One region of the Microbacterium sp. GW821-FHT01D02 genome, then DNA from elsewhere that is predicted to be linked to it. Evidence: riboswitches for the same ligand, from Rfam matches in the RefSeq annotation. Region 1 holds a riboswitch; the other holds the start of a gene.
What was found. A riboswitch is a leader RNA that binds a small molecule or an ion and turns the genes downstream of it on or off. The one in region 1 is predicted to bind thiamine pyrophosphate.
Positions count from the first base shown of each region.

Region 2: it holds a riboswitch for thiamine pyrophosphate, as region 1 does, so the genes downstream of both, thiM (hydroxyethylthiazole kinase) here and AC07VM_RS05465 (ECF transporter S component) in region 1, are expected to answer to the same signal.

Region 1 covers NZ_JBWKXB010000001.1:1,098,246-1,113,533, forward strand. The annotation lists gene AC07VM_RS05400 (TetR/AcrR family transcriptional regulator) at 1-269, opposite strand, end outside; gene AC07VM_RS05405 (NAD(P)H-dependent oxidoreductase) at 336-977, shown strand; gene rlmN (dual-specificity RNA methyltransferase RlmN) at 926-2,227, opposite strand; gene AC07VM_RS05415 (ribosomal protein L7/L12) at 2,300-2,884, shown strand; gene AC07VM_RS05420 (bifunctional 4-hydroxy-2-oxoglutarate aldolase/2-dehydro-3-deoxy-phosphogluconate aldolase) at 2,959-3,597, shown strand; gene AC07VM_RS05425 (ankyrin repeat domain-containing protein) at 3,636-4,331, shown strand; gene AC07VM_RS05430 (sulfite exporter TauE/SafE family protein) at 4,328-5,077, shown strand; gene AC07VM_RS05435 (SDR family oxidoreductase) at 5,159-5,989, opposite strand; gene AC07VM_RS05440 (SDR family NAD(P)-dependent oxidoreductase) at 6,036-6,794, opposite strand; gene AC07VM_RS05445 (phosphotransferase) at 6,998-7,723, shown strand; gene AC07VM_RS05450 (CHY zinc finger protein) at 7,726-8,079, shown strand; gene AC07VM_RS05455 (energy-coupling factor transporter transmembrane component T family protein) at 8,101-8,892, opposite strand; gene AC07VM_RS05460 (ABC transporter ATP-binding protein) at 8,889-10,346, opposite strand; gene AC07VM_RS05465 (ECF transporter S component) at 10,346-10,990, opposite strand; TPP riboswitch at 10,981-11,092, opposite strand; gene AC07VM_RS05470 (D-alanyl-D-alanine carboxypeptidase family protein) at 11,175-12,977, shown strand; gene AC07VM_RS05475 (ABC transporter ATP-binding protein) at 13,137-15,288, opposite strand, start outside.
Region 2 covers NZ_JBWKXB010000001.1:4,035-19,322, forward strand. The annotation lists gene AC07VM_RS00020 (aldo/keto reductase) at 1-849, opposite strand, end outside; gene AC07VM_RS00025 (MerR family transcriptional regulator) at 903-1,259, shown strand; gene AC07VM_RS00030 (hypothetical protein) at 1,268-2,113, opposite strand; gene AC07VM_RS00035 (SatD family protein) at 2,110-2,754, opposite strand; gene AC07VM_RS00040 (DUF1349 domain-containing protein) at 2,815-3,399, shown strand; gene argH (argininosuccinate lyase) at 3,428-4,858, opposite strand; gene argF (ornithine carbamoyltransferase) at 4,858-5,787, opposite strand; gene AC07VM_RS00055 (acetylornithine transaminase) at 5,784-6,989, opposite strand; gene argB (acetylglutamate kinase) at 6,986-7,903, opposite strand; gene argJ (bifunctional glutamate N-acetyltransferase/amino-acid acetyltransferase ArgJ) at 7,900-9,057, opposite strand; gene argC (N-acetyl-gamma-glutamyl-phosphate reductase) at 9,074-10,126, opposite strand; gene AC07VM_RS00075 (bifunctional hydroxymethylpyrimidine kinase/phosphomethylpyrimidine kinase) at 10,366-12,516, opposite strand; gene thiM (hydroxyethylthiazole kinase) at 12,513-13,361, opposite strand; TPP riboswitch at 13,352-13,446, opposite strand; gene AC07VM_RS00085 (NAD-dependent epimerase/dehydratase family protein) at 13,453-14,457, opposite strand; gene AC07VM_RS00090 (DUF402 domain-containing protein) at 14,504-15,232, opposite strand.

The sequences.
Region 1 (15,288 bases):
GTGAGTGCGGCCCGCGGGGTCGACGCCTTCTCCGCCGCCGAGCGGACCTGATCGAGGAGATCGGCCATGGCGCGCTCGGCGATCGCCTTGAGCAGACCGAGCCGGTCGGAGAAGTGGTGGTACGGGGCGTTGTGGCTGACGTTCGCAGCTCGGGCGACCTCGCGCAGGCTGATCTCCGCCGCGGGCATCCGCTCCAGCAGCTGCATGGCGGCGTCTTCCAGGGCACGGGCGAGATCGCCGTGGTGGTAGCCGTCCTTCGAACTTGACATGAGCAACATTGTCTCCTATCTTGACACTGTCCACCCAGCTTGACACTGTCCAGATAGGAAGATGACATGCCCACTCTCGTGATCGACGGCCACCCCGACGCCCTCTCGCTGACCGCCGCCATCGCCCGGCGCTACGCCGACGGGCACGGCGATGCTCGCGTGCTCGCGCTGCGCGACCTCGACTTCGACCCGAACCTGCGCTTCGGCTACCGGGCGCGCACGACGCTCGAGCCCGACCTCGTCGAGGCGAAGCGGGCGCTGCACGAAGCCGACCGGATCGTCATCGCGACGCCGCTCTGGTGGGGGTCGGTGCCCGCCCTGCTCAAGGGCTTCTTCGACCGCGCCCTGCTGCCGCAGCAGGAGTACCGCTACACGAAGCTCGGTCTCGTCGAGGGGCTGCTGCCCGCCCGTCACGGCAGGCTGCTCCTGCTCGCGGACACCCCCTGGTACTTCGTACCCTTCACCGGGCTGCCCGCGCAGACCCACGTCGCCCGGGGCACGATGCGCTTCTGCGGCATCCGCTCGGTGCGCACGCACCGCATGCTCGGTGTGAAGGACGCGAGCAGCGCCACCATCACCCGCTGGCTCGACCGCGCCGAGCGCCTCGGTGCCGCCGACGGGCGCCGAGCGGGCACGCCTCAGGCCATCGCGGCGCCTCAGGCCATCGCGGCGGAAGCGGCCTCATCCTCGGTGGTGGCGACGAGCTGACCGCACGCCCCGTCGATCTCCTTGCCGCGGGTGTCGCGGAGGGTGGTCGGGATGCCGGCGTCGTTGAGCCGGCGCACGAACTCGTTCTGCACCGGGATCTCCGACGAGGTCCAGATCGAGCCGGGAGTGGGGTTCAGCGGGATCGGGTTCACGTGCACCCAGCCGCGTCCGCGCTGGTTGAGCTTCTCCGCGAGGAGGTCGGCGCGCCAGGCGTGGTCGTTCATGTCCTTGATGAGCGCGTACTCGATCGAGACGCGACGACCGGTCTTGGCGTAGTACTCGTACGCGGCGTCGAGGGCCTCGTCGACCTTCCAGCGCGAGTTCACCGGGATGAGCTCGTCGCGCAGGTGATCGTCGGGCGCGTGCAGCGACAGGGCGAACGTGACCGGGATGTTCTCGTCGGCGAGCTTCTTGATGGCGGGCACGAGACCGACCGTGGAGACCGTGATGCCACGGGCGCTCATCCCGAGGCCGTCGGGCTGCGGGGCGACCATCGACCGCACCGCATCCATGACGCGCTTGTAGTTGGCGAGCGGCTCCCCCATGCCCATGAAGACGATGTTCGAGACGCGCTCCATGCTGTGGTCGTCGGCCTTCTTGCCACCGAGGCCGCCCTCGGCGATCAGACGGTTGGCGCGCACGATCTGCTCGATGATCTCGGCGGTCGACATGTTGCGGGTCAGGCCCGCCTGTCCGGTGGCGCAGAACGGGCAGTTCATGCCGCAGCCGGCCTGGCTCGAGACGCACAGCGTGATGCGGCCGGGGTAGCGCATGAGCACCGACTCGACCAGGGCGCCGTCGTGCAGGCGCCAGAGGAACTTGATCGTGTCGCCGCGGTCGGTCTCGAGGCGTCGCACCTCGGTGAGCAGCGGCGGCAGCATCCCGGCGACCAGCTGCTCCCGGGTGTCGGCCGGAAGATCGGTCATCTGCTCGGGGTCGGACGTGTAGTGGCGGAAGTAGTGCGTCGACAGCTGCTTCGCACGGAAGCCGGGCAGCCCGAGCTCCTTGACCTTCTCGATGCGCTCGGCCGGGGTGAGGTCGGCCAGGTGCACCGGCGGCTTGCCGCGCTTCGGGCTCGCGAACTGCAGCAGCGGACGCCCCTCGGCATCCTTCTGCTGGGTCCATCCCTCGGTCTTCGGGCGCACCTGCGCGGTGCGGGTCTCACGGACCTTGCCCGGGGCCGGACGACCCTGCGGGGCGGACGCGGATGCTGCGGGGCGCGTCTCGCGCGTGCGGGGAGTCTCGGTCATACCCTCCAGGGTACGCGGTACCGGATGGGAAGCCCCTGGGGCGGGCGACACCGCTCCCGTAGACTCCCCCTCATGATGGACGCATGGGAGACGATCCCCTGGCTCTTCCTGGGGTTCTTCCTCGTCATCGGCGGTGTCGTCATCGGCGGCATCTGGATCATCGTGGTCGCCATGCGCAAGACGCGGCCGAAGCTGCCGGAGCCGCAGGTCTTCACACCGACGACCGCGACGTCGCACTCCGCGGCCGCCTCCTCCGCGACCACGACCGTGTCGGGCCTGACGGGCGATGTTGTCGCCGAGATCGACCGGCTCGTCGCGGCCGACCAGAAGATCCATGCCATCAAGCTGTACCGCGACCGCTCCGGCGTCAGCCTGAAGGAGGCCAAGGATCGCATCGACCACTGGTCGGTCAGCACCACGGCGCCGCACCTCGCCGCGGTCTCGAACGCCACCGCCGTGCACTCCTCGATCACCCCGGCCACCCCCACCGTCTCGGCGGTCCGGGCGTCGCTCCCGGCGGCCGTGGCATCCGACATCGACAGGCTGGTCGCGGCCGGCTCGAACATCGCGGCCATCAAGGCGCTCCGCGAGCACACCGGACTGGGACTCAAGGAATCGAAGACCCTGATCGACGGCTGGGCACCGCACCGCAGCTGACCCGTCACGGACGACGCGCGGCGACGCACCCTGCGCGGGGGAGAATGGGAGCGTCCCTCACTCCAAGGAGCCTCATGACCGACCGTCTCGACACCGCCCGCGCCACCGGCATCCTCGCCGTCCTCCGCGCCCCGTCCCCCGAGCTGGCGCTCGAGGCCTCCGAGGCCATCATCCGCGGTGGGGTCACCGGCATCGAGGTCACCTTCTCCACCCCCGACGCCCCTGCGGTGATCCGTGAGCTCATCGCCCGCCACGGCGACGCCGCGTACATCGGCGCCGGGACCGTGACGACAGCGGAGCAGGCCGCCCAGGCCGCCGAGGCGGGCGCGCAGTTCCTCGTCAGCCCCGGCACGCTCCCCCACCTGACCCGCACGATGCTCGACACCGGACGCGTCGTGATGACCGGAGCGATGACCCCCACCGAGGTGATGGGCGCACTCGAACTCGGCGTCGACGTCGTGAAGATCTTCCCGGCATCGCTCGGCGGCCCGTCCTACCTCGGCGCACTGCGCGGCCCGTTCCCCGACGCCCCGCTGATGCCCACCGGCGGCGTGAGCCCCGACAACCTGGCCGCCTGGTTCGCGGCCGGCGCGGTCGCGGTCGGCGCCGGCGGAGACCTGGCGAACGGCGCGTCGATCAAGGCCGCCGACTGGGCCGACATCGAGCAGCGCGCCGCGCGGTTCGCCGCGGCGCTGGCCGCCACGCGGGGCTGAGGGCGCGCGCTTCCAGCCTCGTTTGGTATACCAGACGCATGCGTGTGCGACGGATGACGATCATCGCCGCCCTCGCGGCCACCCTGCTGACCGCGTCGGGCTGCGCCGCGGAAGCGCATCCGTCACCGCCGACACAGGAGACCGCCATGACCGACGCCACGCACGACCTGCTCACCGCCGCCGCTGCCGGGGAAGCCGACGCCGTGCGGGCGGCCCTCGACGCGGGAGCGGACATCGAGGCGCGCGGCTCCGAGGGGATGACGGCCCTGGTCGCCGCGACCAAGGCGAACCATGTCGATGCCGCGCGGATCCTGATCGAGGCGGGCGCCGACGTGAACGCGAAGGACGACATCCAGGATTCGGCATACCTGTACGCGGGCGCTCGCGGACACGACGAGATCCTCGTGCTCACCCTCGAGCACGGCGCCGACTTGAAGAGCACCAACCGCTTCGGGGGCACGGCCCTGATCCCCGCGTCCGAACGCGGACTGCTGGCGACCGTCGAGATCCTCCTCGAGGCCGGCGTCGACCCGAACCACGTCAACAACCTGAACTGGACGGCGCTGCACGAGGCGATCGTGCTCGGAGACGGCTCCCCCCGCTACGTGGACGTGGTGCGCGCGCTCCTCGACGGCGGTGCGGACGCCGGCATCCCGGACGGCGACGGCGTGCTCCCGGTCGACCTCGCCGCGAGCCGTGGCTACGACGCGATCGTCTCCGAGCTCCAACGGTGATCGCCCTCGATCCGTGGGCGTGGACGGCCCTGGCCGTGGCCGCGGTGATCATCGGCGTCTCGAAGACCGCGCTGCCCGGCGGCAGCATCCTCGCCATCGCGCTGTTCGCGGCCGTCCTGCCCGCCCGCACCTCGACCGCTGCGACGCTGCTGCTGCTCATGGTGGGCGACCTCTTCGCGCTGACCGCCTACCGCCGTCACGCCCACTGGCCGACGCTGCTGCGCCTCGCCCCCGCGGTCATCGCGGGTCTGCTCGTCGGGTTCGCCTTCCTCGCGCTCGCGGGCGACGGGGTGGTCCGCCGCGCGATCGGCGTGATCCTGCTGCTGATGATCGCCGTGACGCTGTGGCGCCGCTGGCGGCAGAGCAGGGCGGACACCGTCGCCCCGCCTTCCAGCGGCATCCTGCTCGCGGGCGCGTACGGCACGCTCGGCGGCTTCACCACGATGGTCGCCAACGCGGGCGGGCCCGTGATGTCGATGTACTTCCTCGCCACCCGCACCCCGGTGCAGGTGTTCCTGGGCACATCCGCGTGGTTCTTCGCCATCATCAACGTGATCAAGGTGCCGTTCCTCGCGGGCCTCGGTCTGTTCGAGGCGCCCGTGCTGCTGATGGATGCCGTGCTGGCACCGCTCGTGGTGATCGGCGCCCTCCTCGGGCTGCGGGTCGCGCGCCGGATGAATCAGCGCGTGTTCGACCGCATCGTGATCGCCCTCACGATCGTCGGCGCGGTCTACCTGCTGATCTGACCCTGCCCGGCCCGCTCTGCCGCGAGCGGATGCTCTCCGTTTCGGCCTCGTCCTCCCGCGCGCGGTCGAGTGCCGGCGGGCTCAGTCGAGGAAGATGTCCGGGAAGAGCGCGCTGTCGGGGGTGCCGGGGATCGCCGCGTAGCCGGAGAAATCGGTCACGCCGTCGGCCTCGAGCACATCCTCCACGATGAGCGTCTGGCCGGTGTACGACGCGGCCGGCTTGAGCAGCACGGCGTACGCGGCATCCGCGTAGATGTCGGGCGTGCGGCTCGCGGCCATGACCTTGTCGCCGCCGAGGAGGTTCTGCACCGCCGCCGTCGCGATCGTGGTGCGGGGCCACAGCGTGTTGGCCGCGATCCCGTCACGGGCGAACTCCGCGGCGAGGCCGAGCGTCGCCATGGTCATGCCGAACTTCGCGAGCGTGTAGCCGGTGTGCGCGCCGAGCCACTTCGGCGTCGGGTTCAGGGGCGGCGAGAGGGAGAGGATGTGCGGGTTCTCGGCGTCCTTGAGGATCGGCACCGCCGCGCGCGACAGCATGAACGTGCCGCGCACGTTCACGTCCTGCATCAGGTCGTACTTCTTGGCGTTCAGGTCGAGCGAGCGGGAGAGGTCGATCACGCTGGCGTTGTTGATCACGATGTCGATGCCGCCGAACTCGCCCTGGGTCTTCATGACCGCTTCGGTGATGTCGTCGTCATCGCGCACGTCGCCGACGATCGGCAGGGCCTGCCCGCCGGCCGCGCGGATCTGCTCGGCCGCGGTGTGGATCGTGCCCTCGAGCTTCGGATGCGGGGTGTCGGTCTTCGCGAGCATCGCGATGTTCGCACCGTCGGCGGCGGCACGCAGCGCGATCGCGAGGCCGATGCCGCGGCTGCCGCCCGACATCAGGATGGTCTTGCCTGCAAGGGACATGGGTTCTCCTGGGTTCTGATCGCGAAGGGGGAAAGCGGCCGCGGGGTCAGCGCGGTGCCATGCGGATGGCTCCGTCGAGGCGGATGGTCTCGCCGTTGAGGTAGCCGTTCTCGACGATCTGCTGCACGAGGGCGGCGTACTCGTCGGGACGGCCGAGGCGCGACGGGAAGGGGACCTGCTGGCCGAGCGAGTCCTGCGCGGCCTGCGGGAGCCCCATCAGCATCGGGGTCTCCATGATGCCGGGGGCGATCGTGCAGACGCGGATGCCGTGGCGTGCGAGCTCGCGCGCCACGGGGAGCGTCATGGCGTGGACGCCGCCCTTGGAAGCCGAGTACGCGGGCTGGCCGATCTGCCCGTCGAACGCCGCGACGCTCGCGGTGTTGACGATGACGCCGCGCTCCTCGTCGTGCAGCTCGTTCTGGGCGATCACGGCGGAGGCCTGCGAGATGACGTTGAACGTGCCGACGAGGTTGATGCGGACCACGCGCTCGAAGTCGGCGAGCACCGCGGGGTTGCCCTCGCGGTCGAGCACCTTGGCCGGCGGCGCGATGCCGGCGCAGTTCACGACGACGCGCAGCGGGGCCGCGGACTGCGCGGCTGCGACCGCCGCACGCACCTCGTCGGCGCTGGTGACGTCGGCGGCGACGAAGAGGCCGCCGAGCTCGTCCGCGAGCTCCGCCCCCTTCGACGAGGCGAGGTCGATGATCGTGACGTGCGCGCCCGCGGCGACGAGTCGGCGCGCGGTCGCCAGGCCGAGCCCCGAGGCTCCGCCTGTGATGAGGGCACCCTGTCCGCTGATCTGCATCTGATGTTCTCCTTCGAACGTCGTCGTGCGACTGAGTTTCAGCCTACGTGGTTCCTGGTTCCACCACGAACCTCTGATGCGGTCGGTCCCGACGCACCGATCGGATGCTGCCGACGACCGGGGACCGCGTCGAGAGCGAGCCTACGACACCGTCTCGACGATCCGCTCTCGATGGCTCCGCGCCCGTCGGGCAGGATGGAGACGTGAGCATCCCCTCCGCATCCGTCGAGGTCCCGCCGCGCGTCCTCACCCTCGCCCGCGGTGCCACGCTGACCCCGGTCTGGCGCAACGGCCTCGGCGGTCTGACGTTCCGCACCGACGACAGCCGCTACATCAAGTGGGGTCCGCTGGACGACGAGGCGAACATGCGCGACGAGGCGGAGCGCCTGCGGTGGGCGCGCGCCTGGATCGCGGTCCCCGAGGTGATCGAGCAGGGGCAGGATGACGCGCATGAATGGCTCGTCACCGTCGCGATCGATGCGAGTAGTGCCGTGGGTCCGCGCTGGGCCGACGAGGCGGAGAAGGCCGTGCGCGCGGTCGGCGAAGGGCTCCGCGCCCTGCACGACGCCCTGCCCGTCGCCGACTGCCCCTGGGAGTGGAGCACGGACGGGCGGATCGCGGGCGCGGCGGCGCGCGGCATCGTCGTTCCGGATGACCTGATCCCGGCGCCGCCGATCGACCGGCTGGTGGTGTGCCACGGGGACGCCTGCATGCCGAACACCCTGCTGGACGCCGCCGGCCGGCCCGTCGCCTTCGTCGATCTCGCCGCCCTCGGCACGGCCGACCGCTGGGCGGACATCGCCGTCGCATCGATGAGCACCGAGTGGAACTTCGGGCCCGGCTGGGAGGACACGCTCATCGCGGCCTACGGGATCGAGCCCGACCGTCAGCGCCTGGAGTACTACCGCCGACTCTGGAACGAGACGTGAGCATGACCCCGCCGCCCCTCGACCGCCCCGCCGTGCTCGGCGCCGTCGTCGACGACATGACCCGGTGCGTGCACTACCGCGGCCCGACCGACATCATCGCGATCCGCTTCGCCTGCTGCGGCGACTACTACCCCTGCCACCGCTGTCACGAGGAGGCGGCGGGACATCCGGCGGAGCAGTGGGCACCAGAGCAGCACGACACCGCGGCGATCCTGTGCGGTGCGTGCGGGCACGAGCTCACGATCGCCGAGTACTTCGCGGTGACGGCGTGCCCGCGATGCGCGGCCCCGTTCAACGAGCGGTGCGCCCTGCACCGGGATCTCTACTTCCGGACGGAGCCCCTCGCCGGCCCCTGACCGATCCGACAGGGACGGCGGTCAGGCGCTCGGCCCGAGGATGAAGTTCCACGCCCCGGTGGCCACGGCTGCGGCGATCGCGATGCCGGAGATCGCCGCGCCGACGGCCAGCAGCGTCCACTCGGCCGCGCCGAACCGCGACTCGCGTGCCCAGGTGCGACGCCCGGGGGCACCGAAGCCCCGCGCCTCCATGGCGGTGGCGAGCTTCGCGCCGCGGCGGATGGAGAGCACGAGCAGCGCGAAGGCCATGCCGAGGAAGCGCCGGATGCGTCCGCGATCGGCCACGCCCCTGGCACGCCGCGCGAGCTCCAGCGCACGCCAGTCGTCGAGGAAGAGCCCCACCATGCGCAGCCCCGCGAGGGCGCCGAGCACGAACCTCGCCGGCAGCCGCAGGACCTGCCCCAGCCCGTCGGCCAGGTCGGTCGGATCCACCGTGATGAACAACACCACCGAGGGCAGCGCGATCGCGAGCACGCGCAGCATGGTGGCGAGCGCGAGAGCAAGCGACCCCTCGCTGATGCGCAGCACGAACCAGTCGACGTACACGACCCCGCTCGTCTCGCCGTAGAGCGCGATGGTCAGTCCGGTGAGCGGTGCGGCGAGCCAGACCGGCCAGGTCCGCACCCAGAACTCGCGCCAGCCGATGCCGGCGAACAGGAACAGCACGAACTCCAGCAGCAGCGCCACGGACGCCGACACCGGATCCAGCGTCAGGATCAGCGGCACCGCGATCAGGGCGCTCACGCCGAGCTTGGCCACCGGATTGATCGCGGCGATGGCACCGGTGCGCGCACGTGTGTCGAGCACGGTCATGCCGCACCCCCGAGTTCGAACCGCTCGGCCCGCAGCGCCCGCGCGACGTCGATGTCGTGGGTGATGGTCACGATCGCGGACCCCTCGTCGCGGAGGGCCGCGAGCATCGCGACGAGCTCGGCCCAGGTGCGGGCGTCCTGCCCGAACGTGGGCTCGTCCAGCACCAGCACGCGCGGCCTGGTCGCGATCGCGGCGGCGACCGTGAGCCGGCGCTTCTCACCCCCGGAGAGCGTGTACGGGTTGGCGGCGGCGAGGTGGTCGAGGCGCAGTCGTGCGAGAAGCTCGTCGCTGCGGACGGCGATCTCCTCCTCGGTCATGCCGAGCGCGCGCGGGCCGACGGCCAGCTCGTCGCGGACGGTCTTGGCGAGCAGCTGGTGCTCGGGCTCCTGGAAGACCATGCCGATGCGCGTCAGCAGGTCTTTCGACGCCCAGCGGATCGGCGACGCGTCGGCGCCGTCCGCCAGCCGAGCGGATGCCGTCAGCGCTCCGCCGGCGGGCGGGAGGAGGCCGGCGAGGGTCAGCCCGAGCGTGGACTTGCCCGCTCCGTTCGGCCCCGTGATCGCGAGCACCTGCCCGGCGTGCACGTCGAGGTCGATGCCGGTGGCGACCGGACGTCCCTTGACGCGGGCGACGGCCAGGCCGCGCGCCGAGAGCAGGGCGTCCCCGGGGGCCGACCGCGGAGGAGGGGGCGTGGCCGGCGCATGCCCGGGCACCCAGACACCGTCCGCGGCGAGTCGCGCCCCCTGCGCACCGAGGACCTCTGCGGGCGCTCCGTCGGCGATCACTCCTCCTGCCCCGATCACGATCACACGGGTGATGAGCGGCAGCCAGACCTCGAGTCGGTGCTCCACGACGATGAGCGTCGCCGGCCGCGCCTGCAGCATCCGCTCCACCGCGTCGCGGACCTCGATCACCCCGGCGGGATCGAGGTTCGCGGTCGGCTCGTCGAGCAGGACGAGTCCCGGACGCATCGCCAGCATCCCGGCGAGCGCCAGCCGCTGCTTCTGGCCGCCGGACAGCGCCTTGGTCGGGTGGTCGAGCGGCACATCGAGCCCGACCGCCTCCAACGCCGACTCCACGCGCGGCCAGATCTCCTCCCGGGGCACGCCGAGGTTCTCGCAGCCGAACGCCACGTCATCCCCTGCACGCGCCAGGATGACCTGCGAGTCGGGGTCCTGCAGCACGAGCCCGGCACGGCCGCGGGTCGCGACGGCGGGAGCACCGTCGACGAGCAGGTCGCCGGTGCTCTCGCCCTCCTCCTCGCCGCCGAGCACGCCCGCGAGGCCGTGCAGCAGGGTGGACTTGCCGGCACCGGACGCGCCGAGCACCAGCACGCGCTCCCCCGGCTCGATGCGGAAGGAGACGTCGCGCAGCGCCCAGGCGAGACGACTCGCGTGCCTCCACCCCCAGCCGCGTGCCTCGACGGCGGCGGGAACGGCCCCGTCCGCCGCCATCAGACGCGGACGCGCGCCTCGCGCCCGGAGCCGAACCGGTCGAGGGCTCCGGTCGCGGCGATGCCTCGCGCCAGCACCCAGGACAGGGCTCCGGCGATGACGGCTCCGGAGATGACCGTGCTGATCAGGTAGATGGTCGTGAAGGCGGGACCGGAGCCGGCGTACCAGAGCACGAGGTTGTTGATCCCGCCGGCGAGGGCGGCGCCCGCGCCCGCGAGGATCGCCACGGGCAGCGACCAGCGACGGTAGAAGAAGAGCAGGAAGATCAGTTCGGCGCCGAGGCCCTGCACGAGGCCGGCCTCGAGCGTGAGGAACCCACCCCACTGGTTGCCGATGAGCGCGGAGACGACGGCCGCGAGCAGCTCGACGTAGATCGCCGCGCCGGCCTTGCGGATGATGAGCCCGCCGAGCACGCCGGCGAAGAGCCACGGACCGTCGAGGAGACCCTGGACGCCGGGGAGCAGCGGCTCCAGCAGCGCCTTCGGCCCGAGGTAGCCGACGTTCCAGGCGAGGAAGATCAGGCCGGCGGCGACGCCGATGACGCTGGCGACGACGATGTCGACGATGCGCCAGCGTAGGAAGCTCCTGGCCGGGGCAGGTGCCTGCGTCTTCGCGGATGCGGACGTGGATGTGGACGTGCTCATCTGAACTCCTCCCTGCGCTGGCATGACCCAGATCAGGTTCGACGGTCGAAGCGCGATTCGCTCCCTCTCAGCCCGGCTCGCCGGACTCCCGTGGTTGTGCTGACGATCCTACCCGCTGGCGACACCCCGCGCCCCCGGGGGCTCCGCGCCGCGGAACGCTCCAGGGATTCGGTACCGTAAGCGAGTGACCGCAACAGATCCCGCCGACGAGGCGACGGGCGTCGTCAGCGACGACAGCTCTCCGGCCGGTGTCCCCTCCGGCCCCGACGAGAGCCTCCCGGTCGCACCGGATGCCGCGGACCCCGCTCACAGCAGCACCTCGTTCGCGGCCGATCGGCTGTTCGCGGGCGACGCGCTGCCGCCCGATGCCTCCGTCGCTCCCGCGATCCCCGTCGACGCGGCCGTGCTCGATGCCCTGTTCACCGGGGACAAGGGGGCCGGCTCCGAGCCCGTCCTCTCGCCCGAGCCCGTCCTCTCCCCCGAACCGGGCCTCACGCCCGAGCCGGCGGTCCCGACCGACTCCACGCCTCCGCTGACCAAGCCGCCGTTCGTCCCCTCGGGGCGCCGCACCCGGGAGCCCTCTCCCGAGGATGCGGATGCGCTGGCGGATGCGACCGCCCCGCAGTGGGCGGATGAGGAGACCACCGCGACCGCGCTGACCTGGGTCGATGCCGCGGAGGTCGCCGCGCACTCCCCGCTCGCGACCCTCGACGAGACGGCCGAGGTCGAGAAGGGCGGCGGCCTCCTGCGCGGCGCACAGCTGCGACCGGCGATCCTCCGTCCGGGGATCCTGGTGCCGCTGGCCACCCTCGTCGGCCTCGTCGCCGCATACGCCGGCACGACGCTGCTCTGGCCGCTGCACGAGGTCCCTCCGACCGTGGAGTCCGTCGCGTTCGAGCCCGTCGCCGCGCCCGCGGCCGCCGTCACGTGGCCCACCTCAGGCAGCGGAGCGGTCGGCATCGCGGGCATGAGCACCAGCGCATCCGGCACCGCTCCGGTGAGCATCGCGAGCATCACCAAGGTCGTCAGCGCCCTGATGGTGCTCGACCGGATGCCCCTCGCGCCCGGCGAGCAGGGACGCGAGTTCTCCTTCACCTACTGGGACAGCGTCAAGTACTGGGACTACCGGCGCAGCGACCAGTCCGCCCTCGACGTCCCCGTCGACGGCGTGCTGACCGAGTACCAGATGCTGCAGGGCACCCTTCTGGGCTCGGCGAACAACTACATCGACCGCCTGGCCTCCGAGATCTGGGGCTCCGACGAGGAGTTCGCACGCGCCGCCGAGGTCTGGCTGCGCGAGCGCGGCCTCAGCGGCATCACGGTGGTGACGCCGTCCGGCTTCGACGAGCGCAACGTCGCCACGCCCGCCGCCCTGATCGCCCTCGGCGAAAAGGCGATGCAGAACCCCGTGTTCGCGGAGATCGTCGGCACGAAATCAGTCGACCTTCCCGGCGCGGGCACCGTCGTGAACACCAACGGCATGCTCGCCGACCCGGGCGTCGTCGGCATCAAGACCGGCACGCTCGTCGGCTGGAACCTCCTCACCGCGAAGGACGTCACGATCGGCGACACGACGGTGAAGCTGTACGCCGCCGCGCTGAACCAGGCGGACGACAAGGCGCGCCTGGCCCTCACCCGTTCCCTGTTCGCTCAGGCCGAGGCGGAGCTGGAGGCGCAGGCACCGGCCGTCCCCCAGGGCACGGTCGTCGGCCGGGTCACCACGCTGTGGGGCGAGAAGGTCGACGTCGTCGCCGACGCCGACGCCGACGTGGTCCTGTGGAACGGCGCTCTCCCCACGTCGACCGTCGCCTTCGATCTCGGGGACGAGCGCGACCAGGACGGCACGGTCGGCACGCTGACCACGGTCGGCCCGATCAACACGACCTCGACGCCGCTGGTCCTGGCGGAAGACGTGGCCGACCCGAGCCCGTGGTGGCGGCTGACCCACCCGCTGGAGCTCCTCGGCATCACGACCGAGAAGCCCTGACCGCTTCACCGACGCCTGGCGCTGCCACCGACGCGTGGCACTACCACCGACGCGTGGCACTACCCCGACGCGTGGCACTACCGCCGCCGCAGCAGCACTGCCGCCGCAGCACGACGCCCCACCCCGGATGACCGGAGTGGGGCGTCGGCGTCTCGCTGATCAGGCGCGGGGGCCGGAGCCGTCCGCTCCGTCCTCGAGCAGCGACTGAGCGGCGGCGGTCTCGGCAGCCGGGACGTTCGCCCCGACCGAGGCTCCGGCCACCGCGGCTGCCGACTCGGACAGCGCGCTCTCGCCCGCGCCCGCCTCGCCGGTCACGACCACGGGCGTGGAACCGGTGAGCGCGTCCTCGGCGTCGATGTCGGTCGCCGCCTGCTCGAACTGCGACTGGTACAGCCGCCAGTAGGCGCCCTGCGCGGCGATGAGGTCGTCGTGCGTGCCCTTCTCCACGATGTCGCCGTGCTCCATCACGAGGATGAGGTCAGCGTCGCGGATGGTCGACAGGCGGTGCGCGATCACGAACGACGTGCGTCCCTCGCGGAGCGCGGCCATCGCGTGCTGCAGCAGCAGCTCGGTGCGGGTGTCGACCGCCGACGTGGCCTCATCGAGGATGAGGATCGACGGCTGCGCGACGAACGCCCGGGCGATGGTGATGAGCTGACGCTCACCCGCCGACACGTTCGCGGCATCCTCGTCGAGCACCGTGTCGTAACCCTCGGGGAGGGCGTGCACGAAGCGGTCGACGTAGGTCGCCTTGGCGGCGGCGAGAACCTCTTCATCGGTCGCGGTGGAGCGACCGTAGCGGATGTTCTCGCGGATGCTGCCGGCGAACAGCCACGGGTCCTGGAGCACCATGCCGGTGCGGGATCGCAGCTCGTCGCGGGTCACCTCGGCGATGTCCTGACCGTCGAGCATGATCCGTCCGCCGCTGAGCTCGTAGAAACGCATGATCAGGTTGACCAGCGTCGTCTTGCCCGCGCCGGTCGGACCGACGATCGCGACCGTCTGACCCGGCTCCACCCGGAACGACAGGTCCCGGATGAGCGGACGATCCGGCGTGTACGAGAACGCGACGTTCTCGAACTCGATGACGCCCTTGCCCTCCACGAGCTCGGGAGCATCGGCGTCGTCGGCCTCCTGCTCATCCGCGTCGAGCAGCTGGAACACCCGCTCGGCGGATGCCGTGCCGGACTGCACGACGGCGGCCATGCCACCCAGCTCGGACAGCGGCTGCGTGAACTGCTGCGAGTACTGGATGAACGCCTGCACGTCACCGAGACGGAGCTGGCCGTTCGCGACCATCAGACCACCGAGCACCGCGATGCCCACGTAGCTGAGGTTTCCGACGAACATCATGGCGGGCATGATGATGCCGGACAGGAACTGCGCCTTGAAGCTCGCCTGGAACAGCTCCTCGTTCTCGGCCTGGAACTTGTCCAGCGCGTCCTTCTCACGTCCGAAGACCTTCACCAGCGCGTGGCCGGAGAACGCCTCCTCGACGCGGGCGTTCAGTCGGCCGACCTTGCGCCACTGCGTGCCGAACGCCTTCTGCGAGCGGGGTCCGATCACGCCGAAGATGATGCCCATCAGCGGCAGGGTGACGAGGGCGACGAGCGCGAGCTGCCAGGAGATCGAGAACATCATCACGAGCACGCCGATCACGGTGAGCACCGAGGTTAGTGCACCGGAGAGCGACTGCTGCATCGTCTGCGTGATGTTGTCGATGTCGTTCGTGACGCGTGAGATCAGCTCACCGCGCTGCACCTTGTCGAAGTACGCGAGCGGCAGGCGGTTGATCTTCGCCTCGACCGATTCGCGCAGTCGCCACATGGTGCGCACCATGATCACGTTGATGACGTAGCCCTGGATCCACGTGAGGAACGCCGCCGCCACGTAGATCCCGAGGACCGCGGCGATGACCAGCCGCAGCGCGTCGAAGTCGACGCCCTGGCCGACGGTGAAGTCGCCGAGCGCGCCGACCTGGTTCGCGTAGTCGTCCTGGCCACGCGCGCGCAGCGCCTCGATGACGGTGTCCTGCGGCGTGCCGGCCGGGAAGCCGGGGAGGCCGTCGGTCGACTGACCGAGCTGGATCGAGATGAACCCCTTGTAGACGAGGTTCGTCGCCTCGGCGAGCACCTTGGGCGCCGCGACCGTGAGGACCACGCCGATGGCGCCGAGGATCGACACGAAGACGAACCAGAGGGCCGACGGCTTCAGCAGTCCGATCATGCGCGCGAAGCTCGGACCGAAGTTGTCGGCCTTGCCCGGTGCCACGCTGTCCCAGTCGCCGGAGTTCTGACGGGCCTGCTCCGCG
Region 2 (15,288 bases), 1.1 Mb from region 1:
ACGGATGCCGCGCGCGAGCAGCCACGCCAGCACGATCTGCCCTCGACCGAGGCTCCGCGCCTCGGCGATCTCGTCCAGAGCCGCGAGCCGACGCGCACTCCCGGGGTGGTCGTACACCTCGGGCACAGGCTTCTCGAGGTTGTCGTAGGCACCGGAGAGCAGCGGGGTGTACGCCCAGATATCGATCCCGTTCGCCCGGGAGAAGTCCCGCTGCTCGTCGCTCAGCACGCCGAAGGGGTGCGCGACCCCGGGAGGAAGCGTCCCCGGCCGCGTACGAAGATACGTGCTGTTCAACTGGAACGCGTCGATGGGAACGCTTCCGATGGACCTCGCGTGCGCACGGGCGCGCTCGATGCGCCAGGCCGGGTGGTTCGACGCGCCGACGCGGCCCACCGTGGCGTCGGCGGTGAGCGCCGCAAGGGCATCCACCGTGTCCTCGATCGCGACCGCCCGATCCTCCTGGTGCAGCCAGAGAAGGTCGATCCTGTCGACGCCCAGGCGTTCGAGGCTCCCTTCGACGGCAGCGCGGATCGCACGCGGAGAGAGCCCTGCCCGATGCTCGGGCCACGATCCGGGCCAGAGGGGCTCGGCACCGACCTTGGTCGAGATGCGGACCTGCGCTCGTGCATGCGGTCGCTCCGCGAGCCAGCGTCCGAGCACTTCCTCGGAGGCCCCTCCCTGCCCCGTCTCGCTCGACCAGAAGCTGTAGCAGTCCGCGGTGTCGATCCAGATGCCGCCGCGGTCGACGAATCGGTCGAGCAGGGCGAAGGAGGTCTCTTCGTCGACGAGCGTTCCGAAGGACATCGCCCCGAGGACGAGCGGGGATGCAGAGCTGTTCGCGTTGGTCATGATTTCACTGTGCAACCTGGAGTGCACTCCAGGTCAAGTCCTATGCTCGGGCCATGACGACCTACACGCCGGCGGAGACCGCGGCCCGCTCCGGATTCAGCATCGACACGCTCCGGTACTACGAGCGCGAGGGCATCCTCCCCGCGGTCTCGCGCACGGCCGGCGGGCATCGCGCATACACCGATGCCGAGCTCGGGCTCCTGGAGTTCCTCAAGTGTCTCCGCGAGACCGGCATGCCGGTGGAGAGGCTGCGCCGCTACGGCCAGCTCTGCCAGCGCGAGGACACGATCCCGGAGCGGGTAGCGCTCCTCGAGGAGCACGCGGCGACGGTCGAGATCCAGCTCGCCGAGGTCCTCGCCCAGCAGCGGCGTCTCACGGAGAAGCTGGACTGGTACCGATCGTTGGACTGAACCGCCGCTCAGCTGTGCGCGGCCCACCACACGAGGAAAGCACCGCCGAGGGCGATCACCCAGCTCACGAGGCTGCCGACGAGGAAGTACTCGGCTCTGGCGCCGGTCTCGCCATCGCGCGAGATCTCCGGGAATCGGACGATGCCCTTCGCCGCGAGCATCGCCGCGAGGATCGGGTACGCCGCTGCGAGCGTGAGGATGAGGATGAGGATGCGCTCGAGCGGGCCGATCAGCCGTCCGCCCTTGAAGCCCGAACGCGAGTCCGGGGCCGCCGCGACCGCGGTGGGCTCTCCCCCGGCAGCGGACCCCGCGGGTGCGACCGGTGCGACGGTGGTGGCAGCGGTGTCGGTCACTGTGCTGGCAGCGGTGTCGCCGGCGGCCGTCGCGTCGACGGGCGCGTCGGCGACCTGCTCCGCGGGGCGCCAGGTGTGCTCGCCGTCGAGGGCCGCGCGCACCACGAGGTTCGCGGACTCCAGGAGGAAGGCGGACAGCCCCAGCACCAGCATCGCGAGGTCGAAGGAGACCTCGCCGAACGGTGAGCGCAGCTGCCAGACCGCTCCGACGAGTCCGGCGTGCGCACGACCGCCCGTCCAGACCACCGCTCCGACGACGACGAGGGCGAGGACGACGGCGGGCCAGAACCCCGCGGGCGACGGCCGGTCGTCCGGCATGCACCAGACCCACAGTGCGCCCGCGACGAGCGCGACGACCATGGGCAGGAGGGCGTCGCTGACGCTGCCGAGCAGGAGCAGCACGACGGCGGCCGCGAGATAGCCGATCCACCGTCGCGGCACGAACTGGCGCACGAGATCGGCGGCGCCGACCGCGAGGAGGACGAATCCGGCGAGGATCATTCGGTCGCTCCCCGCAGGGCGCTCAGCCCTTCGATGAGCGCCGCGGCCCCGGCGCTGCGCAGCGACTTCGAGACGCTCGGCTGGGAGATCCCCTCCTGCGCGGCGAGCTCCTGCTGGGACCGGCCGACGGCCCGACCGTAGGTGAGCCGCCGCTCGCGCTCGCTCATCGCGCCCACCAGCTCGTCACGCGCGAGGAGGTACGCGTTCGACGCCGCGATCGTGGTCTCCATGACCTCATCCTGCCCCGGGGCTCCGACAATCCAGGTGCGGGTGCGCGGCACGGCGCGCTGCTCGCGGGAGTGGACGGTCTCGATCGCGGCACGTGCGGCGTACCACCCCGGCCCGTCGGCGAGCTCACCGTGGACGGACTCGACCGCGCGCACCTCGCCGACGCCGAGGCCGAAGCGGAAGGCGATGCCGTCGGGCAGACGCAGCTGGATCATGAGCAGCGAGGTGAGGGCGTCGCCGAGATCGAGGTAGACACCCTGCTGCTCGTCTCCCACCGTGGGGGTGAGCGGCTGGGCGGCGAGCGGAAGGTCCTGTTCGACCCGGGCGATGGTCTCATCCAGCACGCGCTGCGCGGCCCCGCGATCCCCCAGTCCACGGGAACCCACGATGTCGGCGATCACGGCGATGACCATGCGATAACCTTATCATGAATATTCACCGCTTTATGCCTTATTTGGTTATGGAATGGAATTATGCCTGAATCGCGCATCATCCCGTGGAGCGAAGGAACCTGGACGCACGCTCCGGCCGCTGTCGCGGACGCCGAGCACTTGGACGTCACCGCCGTCGAGGGCAGCGACGCCTGGCGCCACACCGCCTACGGCTTCGTGCACGACACCGAGCACGCCCTGCTCGCGCCTCTCGCCGTGGGCGAGGCCATGGAGGTCTCGTTCCGCGCCCCGTGGGACGGCCAGTTCGACCAGGCGGGCGTGTTCGTGCGGGTCGACGACGAGCACTGGGTGAAGACCGGCCTGGAGTACGCCGACGATCACCTCGGGCTCGGCGCCGTCGTCACCGCCGGCACGTCGGACTGGTCGGTGGGACACGTCGACGACTGGCTCGAGAGCGAGATCACGGTCCGCGTGAGCCGCTGGGCGGATTCCGTGATCGTGCGCGCCCGCGCGGACGACGGCCCCTGGCGGCTGGTCCGGGTCGCGCCGTTCGACGGCGAGGCCGCGGCTTCGGCCGGACCGTTCCTCGCCGCGCCGACCCGGGCCGGACTCACCGTGCGGTTCACCCGCTGGGAGCGGTCGGCGGCCGACGCCGAGCTGCACTGAGCCCGGACGGCCGCCGACCGCGCTCCGGCTAAAGGCCGAGGGCGTGTGCGGCGGCCTGCGCGCGAGCGACGAGCTCGGCGCGCTGCTCCGCCACTCGGACCGGCGCCGTACCGCCCGCGCCGGTCCGGGAGGCGACGGATCCTTCGATCGTGAGCACCTCGCGCACCTCGGGCACGAGGTGCGCCGACACCGACAGCAGCAGCTCGTCGGAGGCGTCTTCCAGTCCGATCCCCTGCTCCTCGCAGGCGCGGACCAGCGCACCGGAGATCTCGTGGGCGTCGCGGAACGGCACCCGGCGCTTCACGAGCCACTCCGCGACGTCCGTCGCGAGCGAGAAGCCCTGCGGCGCGAGGGCCGCCATCCGCTCGGTGTCGAAGCGCAGGGTCGCGATCATGCCGGCGAAGGCCGGGAGCACGACCTCGAGGGTCTGCACCGAGTCGAAGACCGGCTCCTTGTCCTCCTGCAGATCGCGGTTGTACGCGAGCGGGAGGCCCTTGAGCGTCGCGAGCAGGCCGGACAGGTTGCCGATGAGTCGACCGGACTTGCCGCGCGCGAGCTCGGCGATGTCGGGGTTCTTCTTCTGCGGCATGATGCTCGACCCGGTCGAGTACCCGTCGTCGAGCGTCACGAAGCCGAACTCGCGGGTGTTCCAGAGGATGATCTCCTCGGACAGGCGCGAGAGGTCGACGCCGGTCATGGCCGTGATGAAGGCGAACTCCGCCACGACGTCGCGGGCGGCGGTGCCGTCGAGGGAGTTCTCCGCCGGACGGTCGAGGCCCAGCTCCGTCGCCACGAGGGCGGGGTCGAGGCCGAGCGTGGAGCCGGCCAGGGCTCCCCCGCCGTAGGGCGAGACGCCCGCGCGGCGGCGCCAGTCCACGAGCCGCTCGAGCTCGCGCACCAGCGGCCAGCCGTGCGCCTGCAGGTGGTGGGCCAGCAGCACGGGCTGGGCATGCTGCAGGTGCGTGCGTCCGGGGAGGATCGCGTCGGGGTGCGCCTCCGCCTGCGCCACCAGGGCGTCGATCACGCGCAGGATGTCGCGGGCGATCACCCGCGCGTGGTCGATCAGGTACATGCGGACGAGGGTCGCGATCTGGTCGTTGCGGCTGCGTCCGGCGCGCAGGCGTCCGCCCAGCTCCGGTCCGAGCTCCGCGATCAGCGCCTGTTCGAGCGCACCGTGCACGTCCTCATCGGTCGGCACCGGGCGCAGGGTGCCGTCGGCGACCTTGCGCGCCACGGCGTCGAGGCCCTCGTGCATCCGCTGCGCCTCGTCGGACTCGAGGTAGCCGGCGGCCTCGAGAGCCGTCGCGTGCGCATGTGAGCCGGCGATGTCGTACGGCGCGAGGATCCAGTCGAAATGCGTGGAGCGGCTGAGCTCCACCAGCTCGGGCGAGGGTCCGGTGGCGAAGCGTGCGCCCCAGAGCGCGCCCTCGTTGGTGCCTTCGTGCGTCGAGTCGGCCATCACGCGTCCTTCTTGCCGAGCAGCCAGACCAGGAGGGCCTTCTGCGCGTGCAGCCGGTTCTCCGCCTCGTCCCAGACCACGCTCTGCGGACCGTCGATGACCGACGAGTCGACCTCGTAGCCGCGATCGGCGGGGAGGCAGTGGATGAAGATCGCCTCCGGGTCGGCGAGGGTCATCGTCTCGGGCGTGACCTTGTAGCCCCCCAGGTCGCGGATGCGCGCGAGCTTCTCCTCCTCCTTGCCCATCGAGACCCAGGTGTCGGTCACCACGACGTCGGAACCGGCGGCCGCCTCGACCGGGTCGGTGTAGAGGGTGATCGAGCCACCGGTCTCGGCGGCCCGGCGGTCGGCGGCCTCGATCACGTCGGCGCGGGGCGCGTAGTCCTCGGGCGAGGCGATGCGCACGTGCATGCCGGCGGTGACGCCCGCGAGCGCGTAGGAGTGCGCCATGTTGCTCTGCCCGTCCCCGAGGAACGTGAGCGTGAGCCCCTTCAGGTCGCCCTTGTGCTCGCGGATCGTGAGCAGGTCGGCCAGCAGCTGGCACGGGTGGAAGTCGTCCGACAGGGCGTTGATGACCGGCACCCGCGTGCCCGCGGCCATCTCCTCGAGCCCGGACTGCGCGTAGGTGCGCCACACGATGGCCGCGACCTGCCGCTCGAGCACCCGGGCGGTGTCGGAGGGGGTCTCCTTGCCGCCGAGCTGGCTGCTCGCGGTGGAGATGATCAGCGGAGAGCCACCGAGGTCCGCGATGCCCACCGCGAACGAGACGCGGGTGCGCGTGGAGGACTTGTCGAAGATGACGGCGACCGTCTGCGGCCCGGCGAGGCTCTTGTCGGCCCAGCGATCCTTCTTCAGTTCGAGCGCGAGATCGAGGATCTCGGCCTGCTCGGCGGGCGTCAGGTCGTCGTCACGCAGCAGGTGGCGGGTCATGCGGATACCTTTCCGGCTACAGAGGCCTGGACGTCGGCGAGGGCGGCCGTGAACAGCTCGCGGAACTCCGCGAGCTCGGCGTCGCCGATGGTGAGCGCCGGCGCGATGCGCACGGTCTCGGGGTTGGCGGCGTTGACGATGAGACCGCGCTCCTGCGCGGCTGCGACGACGGCACCGGCGACCGGCTCGGTCAGCGCGACGCCGACGAGCAGACCGCGACCGCGCACACCGGCGATCAGCGGGGAGCCGATGCCGAGCAGCAGCTCGCGCAGCTCCGCACCGCGGCGGGCGGCGTTCTCGACCAGCCCGGCACGCTCGATCTCCGCGAGCACCGCGTCGGCGACGGCGGTCGCGAGCGGGTTGCCGCCGAAGGTGGAGCCGTGCGAACCGGGGGTGAAGAGCGCGCTGGCCGCACCGTAGGTGACCAGGGCGCCGATCGGGAAGCCGCCGCCGATGCCCTTGGCGAGCGTGATGGCGTCGGGCGTGATGCCCTCGTGGCTGAAGCCGAACCACTCGCCGGTCCGACCGGCGCCGGTCTGGATCTCGTCCACGATGAGCAGTGCGCCGTGCGCCAGGGTCAGCGAGCGTGCGGCGGCCAGGTAGCCCTCCGGCAGCTCGACGACACCGGCCTCGCCCTGGATCGGCTCGACGATGATGGCCGCGACGCGGTCGTCCATCGCCGCTTCCAGCGCCTCGATCGTGGCCGGGATGTGCTCGACGCCGGCGGGCATCGGCTCGAACGGTGCACGCATGGACGCCTTCGCGGTCAGCGCGAGCGAGCCCATCGTGCGGCCGTGGAAGCCGTTCTCCAGCGCGAGGATGCGCGGACGCTCGGCGCCGCCGTGGAGGCGGGCGAGCTTGAAGGCCGCCTCGTTGGCCTCGGCGCCCGAGTTCGAGAAGAACACGCGCCCGTCGAGGCCGGCGCCGGCGAGGCGCTTGAGCCGTGCGGCGAGCGCGAGCTGCGGCGGGGTCGCGAAGTAGTTCGACACATGGGCGAGCGTCGCCGCCTGCGTCGACACGGCTTCGACGAAGGCCGGGTGCGCATGGCCGAGCGAGGTGACCGCGATGCCGGCGAGGAAGTCGAGGTGGCGTCGGCCGTCGGCGTCCCACAGGTACGAGCCCTCACCGCGGACCAGCAGCGCGAGCCGCTCCCCCGCGTTGAGCACGAGATCGCGTGCCGCATCGTCCTGCCAGACGGTCATCCCGTCACCTCCGACTTTCCCAGGACCACTTCGGTCCCGATTCCCTTGCTGGTGAACAGTTCGACGAGCACCGAGTGCGGCACCCGTCCGTCGATGATGGCCGCCGCGTCGACGCCGCCCTCGACCGCGTCCAGGCACGCGCGCATCTTCGGGATCATCCCCGACTCGAGCTTCGGCAGCATCTCGATGAGGGCTTCCGACGTCAGGTGCGACACGAGCGAATCGCGGTTCGGCCAGTCGGCGTAGAGCCCCGGCACATCAGTGAGGATCACGAGCTTGCGGGCCTTGAGCGCCACCGCGAGAGCCGCGGCCGCGGCATCCGCGTTGACGTTGAGGGACTGACCGGGGTGGTCGAGGTCGGGCGCGATGCTCGAGACCACGGGGATGCGGCCGGCCGCGAGGTGGTCGAGCACCGGGGTCGGGTCGACCTCGACGACATCGCCGACGCGACCGAGATCGACCTCTTCGCCGTCGATCACGACGCCGCGGCGGCGGCCGCCGAAGAGCCCGGCGTCCTCCCCGCTGAGGCCGGTCGCGATCGGACCGTGCGAGTTGATCTTGGAGACGAGCTGCGGGTTCACCTGCCCGGTGAGCACCATGCGCACGACGCTGATCGCCTCGGTGTTCGTGACCCGGTATCCGCCCTTGAACTCGCTGGGGATCTCGAGCCGCTGCAGCATGTTCGAGATCTGCGGGCCGCCGCCGTGCACGACGACCGGCAGCACCCCGACGTAGCGGAGGTACGCGATGTCCTGCGCGAAGGCGTCCTGCAGCTCCTCCGACACCATGGCGTTGCCGCCGTACTTGATCACGACGATCTGGTCGCGGAACTTCTTGAGCCACGGCAGCGACTCGATGAGCGTGGTGGCCTTCTGCGCGGCGACCTCGGCCGGAGTGTCCTGGATGTCGGTCATGAGGCGTAGGCGCTGTTCTCGTGCACGTAGTCGTGGGTGAGATCGTTCGTGAGGACGGTCGCGGTGGCGTCACCCGTCTTCAGGTCGATCACGAGGTGCGTGGCGCGCGGGGTCAGGTCGACCTCCTCGCGCGGACGGTCGGGGCCGCCCTCGGTGCACACGCGGACGCCGTTCATCCAGACGTCCACGTCGTAGGGGTCGAACTGCGCGCTCGTGGTGCCGATCGCGGCGAGCACGCGGCCCCAGTTCGGGTCGTTGCCGAAGATCGCGGCCTTGAAGAGGTTGTTGCGGGCCACGGACCGGCCCACCTCGACGGCATCCTGCTCGGAGACCGCGTGCTGCACCTCGATCGTGATGTCGTGGCTCGCGCCCTCGGCATCCCCCTGCAGCTTGACCGCGAGCTCCTGGCAGAGGTCCATCAGGGCGGCGGCGAAGTCGTCGAGGTCGGGCACGACCCCGGAGGCCCCGTTGGCGAGGAGCGTGACCTGGTCGTTCGTCGACATGCAGCCGTCCGAATCGAGCCGGTCGAAGGTCTTCCCCGTCGCCCGGCGCAGCACCTCGTCGGCCTGGAGCGGCTCGAGGACGGCATCGGTCGTGATGACCACGAGCATCGTGGCGAGGCCGGGCGCCAGCATGCCGGCGCCCTTCGCCATGCCGCCGATCGTCCAGCCGTCGCGGCTGATCACGGCGGTCTTCGCGACCGTGTCGGTGGTCATGATGGCCTGTGCGGCGAGCTCCCCGCCGTCGGCGCTGAGCTCGGCGATCGCCTGCTCGGTGCCGGCGAGCACCCGAGCGCGGAAGGTCTCGTCGCCGGTGCCGATGAGGCCCGTGGAGCAGATCAGCACGTCGCCGGCGCTGACGCCGAGGAGCTCGGCCGCCTTCTCGGCCGTCTGGTGCGTGGTCTGGAACCCGAAGGACCCGGTGAAGCAGTTCGCTCCACCGGAGTTGAGCACGACGGCCTCGACCACACGGTCGGCGACGGCCTGCTGCGACCAGATGATCGGGTTCGCCTTGGCGCGGTTGCTCGTGAAGACGGCCGCTCCGACCTTGCGCGGTCCGCGGTTGACGACGACGGCGACATCGGGCTTGCCGGTGGACTTGAGCCCCACGGCCACGCCGGCCGCCTCGAATCCTGCGGGGGCGGTGACGCTCATTGCGTTGCCTCGACGATCATGGTGCGACTCCGTTGACTGAGAGGGCGCGGGACTCGGGAAGACCCAGCGCGATGTTCATGGATTGGACGGCAGCGCCGGCGGTGCCCTTGACGAGGTTGTCGACCGCGGCGACGACGGTCACGCGGTTCGCGGCGCGATCGATCGCGAGACCGATCAGCGCGGTGTTGGCGCCGAGCACGTCGGCGGTGCGCGGGAAGCGTCCCTCCGGCAGCAGCTGGACGAAGGTCTCCTCGCCGTATGCGCTCTGCCAGGCGTCGCGGATCTGCGCGTCCGTCACGCCCTCGACGATCGGCGCGGTCGAGGTGGCGAGGATGCCCCGCGACATCGGGACCAGCACCGGCGTGAAGGAGATGCGGATCCCGTCGGCGTCGGCCCCGGAGGCCGCGGCGAGCGCCTGGCGGATCTCGGGGATGTGCCGATGCGTGCCGCCGACCGCGTAGGGGTTCGCGGTACCGAGGATCTCGCTGCCGAGGAGGTTCGTCTTGAGGCTCTTTCCCGCGCCCGAGGGGCCGACCGCCAGCACCGAGACGATGTCGGACGGGTCGATCACGCCGGCGGCGACACCGGGAGCGAGACTGAGGCTCACCGTCGACGCGTTGCAGCCCGGGGCCGCGATGCGCGTCGCCCCGCGCAGGTGCTCGCGCTGCTTGACCCCGTCGACCAGGAGCTCGGGGACGCCGTAGGTCCACGCCTCGTGGAAGGTTCCGCCGTAGAACGCGTCCCAGGCCGACGCCGAGGTGAGCCGGTGATCGGCCCCCGCGTCGATCACCAGCGGAGCGTCGCCGAGAGCGTCGGTGTACTGCCCCGACTGGCCGTGCGGGAGGGCGAGGAACACGATGTCGTGGCCGGAGAGGATCTCGGGCGTCGTGTCCTGCAGGGTGAGGTGCGCCAGCGAGCGGAGGTGCGGCTGATGGTCGACGAGAGGCTGTCCGGCGTTCGAGTGCGCCGTCACGGTGCGGATCTCGATGTCGGGGTGATCGGCCAGGAGGCGGAGGATCTCGCCGCCTGCGTAGCCGGATGCGCCGGAGACGGCGACGGAATACGTCATGCTTCTACCTTAACGGTCGGGCCCACGAGGAAATCGGGACCGGGGACGGGGCCGGAGGCGGCGACACCGGCACTCGACCGCCGTGCGTGCACAGGCAGGAGGGCGGGGTCGCCTACAGTCGGCGGCCGCGGCGTCGGCGCACAGCGATGACGCTCGGAGCGAGCGTCGAAGAAGCGGTGGCGGCCGAAGGCATGTCGCGACAGTAGCGCGGCCTCGGCAGCCACCGCAAATCCGACGCGTCATCCGCGGTCGCGCGACTCCAGCGGTGCCGCGAAGAACGCCAGCTCGTGCGCGCTGGACACCGCGAACGCGCGGTGCATCCGTGCGCGCGTCTCGGCATCCGCTCGGCTCGCGGCTTCCGTGGCGTGGGCGATCGCGGTCCGGGTCGCCTCCTCGAAGGACGGATCGGCGTAGGTCGCGAGCCACGAGGCGTACGGATGCCGCGGATCGCGGGCATCCTCCCCGAACTCCCCCGCGTGCAGGCGTCGCCCGAGGTCGGTGTAGAGCCAGAAGCACGGGAGGACGGCGGCGACGATCTCCGCGTAGTCACCGCCGAAGGCGACCGAGCGCAGATGGTCGAGGTAGGCGGTGGTCGCCAGTCCCGGCTCCGTCGCGAAGGTCGCCGCGCTGACGCCCTGCGCCGGCGTCAACCACGACGCGTGCAGTTCGAGCTCCCCGACGATCGAGCCGTGTGCGGACTCGGCCCAGAAGGCCTGCTCGTCGGATGTCGGGGCGAGGCGCGCGGCCTCCGCGAGGACGCGGGCGTATTCGCGGAGGTACAGCGCGTCCTGCGCCAGGTACGACAGGAACGGCTCCCGCTCCAGCGAGCCGTCGGCGAGGCCCCGGATGAACGGCAGATCGTCGATCCCCGCCCGGATGCCGGCGATGCCCTCCCACCACTCCGCCGCGATGTCGGCGGCCTCGGGTCGGGCAGCCGCTCCCCCGCGCTCCCAGAGCCCGGCGAAGTGGCTGATCGGGCCGTTGCCCTGCCCCACGCGGAGTCCGGCCCCCGCACGGATCGATTCGCGGAGCCAGGTGCGGGCGGCGCGCACGGCGGCACGCGGCTCCTCGCCCCGGGCGAGCAGGGTCGCGAGCGCCGACGAGAGCGAGCAGCCGGTCCCGTGCGTGTTCGCCGTGGCGATGCGGGCCCCCGGGAACTCCTGGCGCAGTCCCCGACGCGCGTCGACCAGTGCGTCCGGCGCCTCGTCGCCCGGGAGGTGGCCGCCCTTGACGAGCACGGCCGCGCCGATCTCGGCGGAGAGCTCCTCCGCGGCGGCGAGGGCGTCGGCCCAGTCGGCGATCTCGCGATCGGAGAGCACCGCGAGTTCGGCGAGGTTCGGGGTGATCAGGTTCGCGCGCCCGAGCAGGTCCCGCAGCGCCCGCTCCGCGTCCGGCGCCAGCAGCCGGTCGCCCGACGTGGCGACCATCACGGGGTCCAGCACCACGATCGGCGGGCGGACCTTTTCGAGCCAGTCCCCCACCGTGCGGATCACCTCCGCATCGGCCAGCATCCCGATCTTCACGGCGTCGACGGCGATGTCGTCCGACACCGCATCGAGCTGCGCACGGAGGAAGGCCGTCGGGGGCACGTGCACGTCGCGCACACCGCGGGTGTTCTGCGCCGTCAGCGCGGTGAGCACGGCCATGCCGTAGCCCCCGTTCGCCGCGATGGACTTGAGGTCGGCCTGGATGCCGGCGCCGCCCGAGGGGTCGCTGCCGGCGATGCTGAGCACGCGCGGCACGGACCCCGCGAGCCAACGGCGTCGGAACGCCTCCGCTGCCGCCGAGGGATCCTCGACCGCGCACAGCGCCGAGACCACGGCGAGTCCGGCCGCGCCGGCCGCGTGCAGGGCCTCGGTGTCGTCGATGCCGACCCCGCCGATGGCCACGCACGGGACGGGACTGCTCGCGACGAAGGCGGCGAACCCGTCCACGCCGAGCGGCGCCGGGTGGTCCGGCTTCGTGGCGGTCGGACGGATCACCCCGACGCCCAGATAGTCGACGGTGCCGTGGGGCAGCGCGCGGACCGCCTCGAGGTGTGCCGGAGTGTTCGCGGTCAGACCGATCAGCGCGTCCGGCCCGAGCGCCTCCCTGGCGCGGAGCACGGACTCGTCGCCCTGTCCGAGGTGCACCCCGTCGACGCGCGCACCGCGCTCGCGGGCGACCAGTGCGGCCTCCAGGCGGTCGTTCACGACGAGCAGCGCCCGCCCGTCGATCGCCTGCGACAGGGCGACCAGCTGCTCGACGGTCTCGGCGTCGGTCGCGGCCTTGTCGCGCAGCTGCACGATGCGCACCCCGCCGTCGACGGCCCGGCGGACGGTCTCGACGACGCCGCGCTCTCCGCAGAGCGCGGCGTCCGTGACGAGATAGAGCGAGAGGTCGGCGATCACCGCACGTCCTCCTCGACACGCGCGCCGGCGAGGACGTCGTCCCCGGTCACCGCGGCGAGCGCATCCAGCAGGGCGACGGCGAAGCTGCCCGGTCCGCGGGAGTCCTCCGCCGCTCGCTCGGCCGCGATCGTGTACACGAGGCTCGCGGCCGCGACGGTCGAGAGCGCATCGTGCCCCGTGTCCCTGGCGGCCCCGAGGAAGGCGGCCATCACGGCGCCGAGTGCGCAGCCGCCGCCCGTGACGCGGGTCAGCAGCTCATGCCCGTTCGCGATGCGGAGGACCCGCTCACCGTCGGTGATGAGGTCGACCGGCCCGGACACGGCGACGATGGCGCCGACGCGTCGCGCGAGAACGCCGGCGGCATCGGCCGCGGCATCCGTGCTGTCGGTGGCATCCACTCCACGGCCGCCGGCGCTGAGACCGGCGAGGGCGAGGATCTCGGACGCGTTGCCGCGGATCGCGGTCGGGCGCAGCTCGACCAGCCGGTGGGCCAGGGCCGTGCGGACCGGCAGCACGCCGATGGCGACCGGGTCGAGCACCCAGGGGGTGCCGGATGCGGTCGCACCCGCGACCGCCTCCAGGGTCGCCGTCCGCTGCTCGGGCGTGGGGGTGCCCAGGTTGACCAGCAGCCCGGAGGCGACGCCGGCGAACATCTCGGCCTCGCCGACGATGTCGACCATGGCGGGGGCGGCTCCCAGGGCCAGCAGCACGTTGGCGGTGAATCCGGTCACGACGGCGTTGGTGATGCAGTGCGTCAGCGGAGGCGCCTGTCGCAGCACCCCCAGCAGCGTCGCGGCCGAGCCGGCGAGGTCGATGGTGGAATCAGGACGCAGAAGATCGCTCAATGCGACATCCCTTCGCTAGTACGAACTAGATCAGGTTCGACGGGTCTGTTCTCAGCCGCGGTTCGCGGCACCCCGTGTCACTGCTCAGAGTCTAGCGATGGGCCTGGAATGACGAGCGATCGGCCTGGGGCGTCTCCCGATCGGCCAGGAGGGCCAGCTCCTCCGCCCGCGTGAGGCCGGCCCGACGGTCGCGGTCGACCCCGCGCTCCCGCTCGTCCGCCACGATGCGCTCGACAGTCTCGGCGAGGGGGCGGAGTCGACCCCCGCTCTCGCGGAAGGCGTCGTTCGAGCGGGTCATGAACCCGGTCATCCCGGCGGGCAGCCACAGCGGCAGCGAGCGTGGACCTGCCCAGTACTCGACCCCGTGGTCGACGAGCCACTCCTCCTCGGCGACCACCCCGTCGCCGGTGTGCCCGGAGGCAGCACGGACCGTCTGCAGCACGTCGGCGAGGGGATGCCGGTCGCCGATCGCGTTGACCGCCCCGCTGCGCGTCGCCTGCACGACGTAGGCGGCGAGGTCGTCGACATCGACGACCTGCGTGCTCCGACCGTCCAGCGGGGGCAGCAGTACCGGACCGTCACCGGCTCGGGAGAAAGCCGCGCCCCAGTAGCCGAAGCGGTCGCTGGGGTCTCCGTCGCCCACGATGAGCCCCGGGCGCACGAGGAGGGCGCGCTCACCGAGCGTGGCCACGGCATCCTCCGCCGCGACCTTCTGCGCCCCGTACTCGTACGCGTCACCGGGACGCGCGGCCGGATGCCGGGGCGCGGACTCGTCCGCACCGACGGTCACGTCGTCCGCGTACACGGACAGGGATGAGACGTACGTCCACCGCGCGGCGCGGTCGCCGAGGGCATCGACCGCAGCGGCGACCTGCGTCGCCTGCGAGGAGATGTCGACGACGTGGTCCCACTCCCGGCGGGCGAGCTCGGCGTACACGTCCGGATCCTCCCGGTCGCCGCGCACGAGCACCGCTCCGTCCGGCGCGGGGCGCGTCCCGCGGGCGAGGCACGTCACCGCCGCGCCGGCATCCCGCCAGCGCCGCGCGATGCGCCCCGAGAGCCAGCCTGTTCCGCCGAGGATCAACACGTCCGTCATGCGTCCCATGTCACCAGCATCCGGAGCCGCACGGAAGTCCTTCCGCTCAGAGCAGACCGACGTCCTGCCCGAGTCGATCGAGGCCGTCGAGCACCGGAGTCGTCCACGACGGGTCGGGCCGCCACCCGCGCCACTCGTCGTCGAACGGCCAGTCCCCGGCCCGGAACGAGGCGATCGCGGCGTCGGCGTGCCGCTCGACCTGCGCGGCCTGTTCGGCGCTGAGCCGCCCCTGGTCGATGGCAGCGGCGAGCTCGTCCTCGTCCTTCAGATGGATGCCGCCGTCGGGGTCGATCTCGACGTCGAGGATGTGATCGGACGAGTAGGTCTCCTGATCGGTGCGCAGGTGCGCGTTCTCGAGGTTCACGTACCACCCCGCGAACTCCCAGACCGGGCCGGTGGTGTCGCTCCAGAAGAGCCAGACCGACCACGGCAGGCCCGCCGGCGCGATGCGCAGCACACCGTTGCCCCACCACTCCTCGACGATGCGCGTGCGCGCCTCGAGCCAGCGGCGAGCGAGCGGCACCGAACGCACCCGCTGTCCGTCCGGCGCCCCCTGCGACTCCTGCAGCGTCCCGGGGGCGAGCCACGCCACGAGCCCGCGCTCGTCGTCGCGGACCACCCGCATGGGAGAGATCGTGGACGGCTCCCCCGGCTGCCAGCCCGGCTTCCGGTAGTGCCAGTCGATCTGCGCACCGGGCGCGAGGAACGGTCCCTCTCCCAGCGGTCGCGCGTCATCCGGGACGGCGGCCGGGGTGCTCTGGGGGAGGATGCTCATCCCGCCACGCTACTCCGGCACCGCCCCGGATCATCCGAGGTGCGACACGGTTCGTC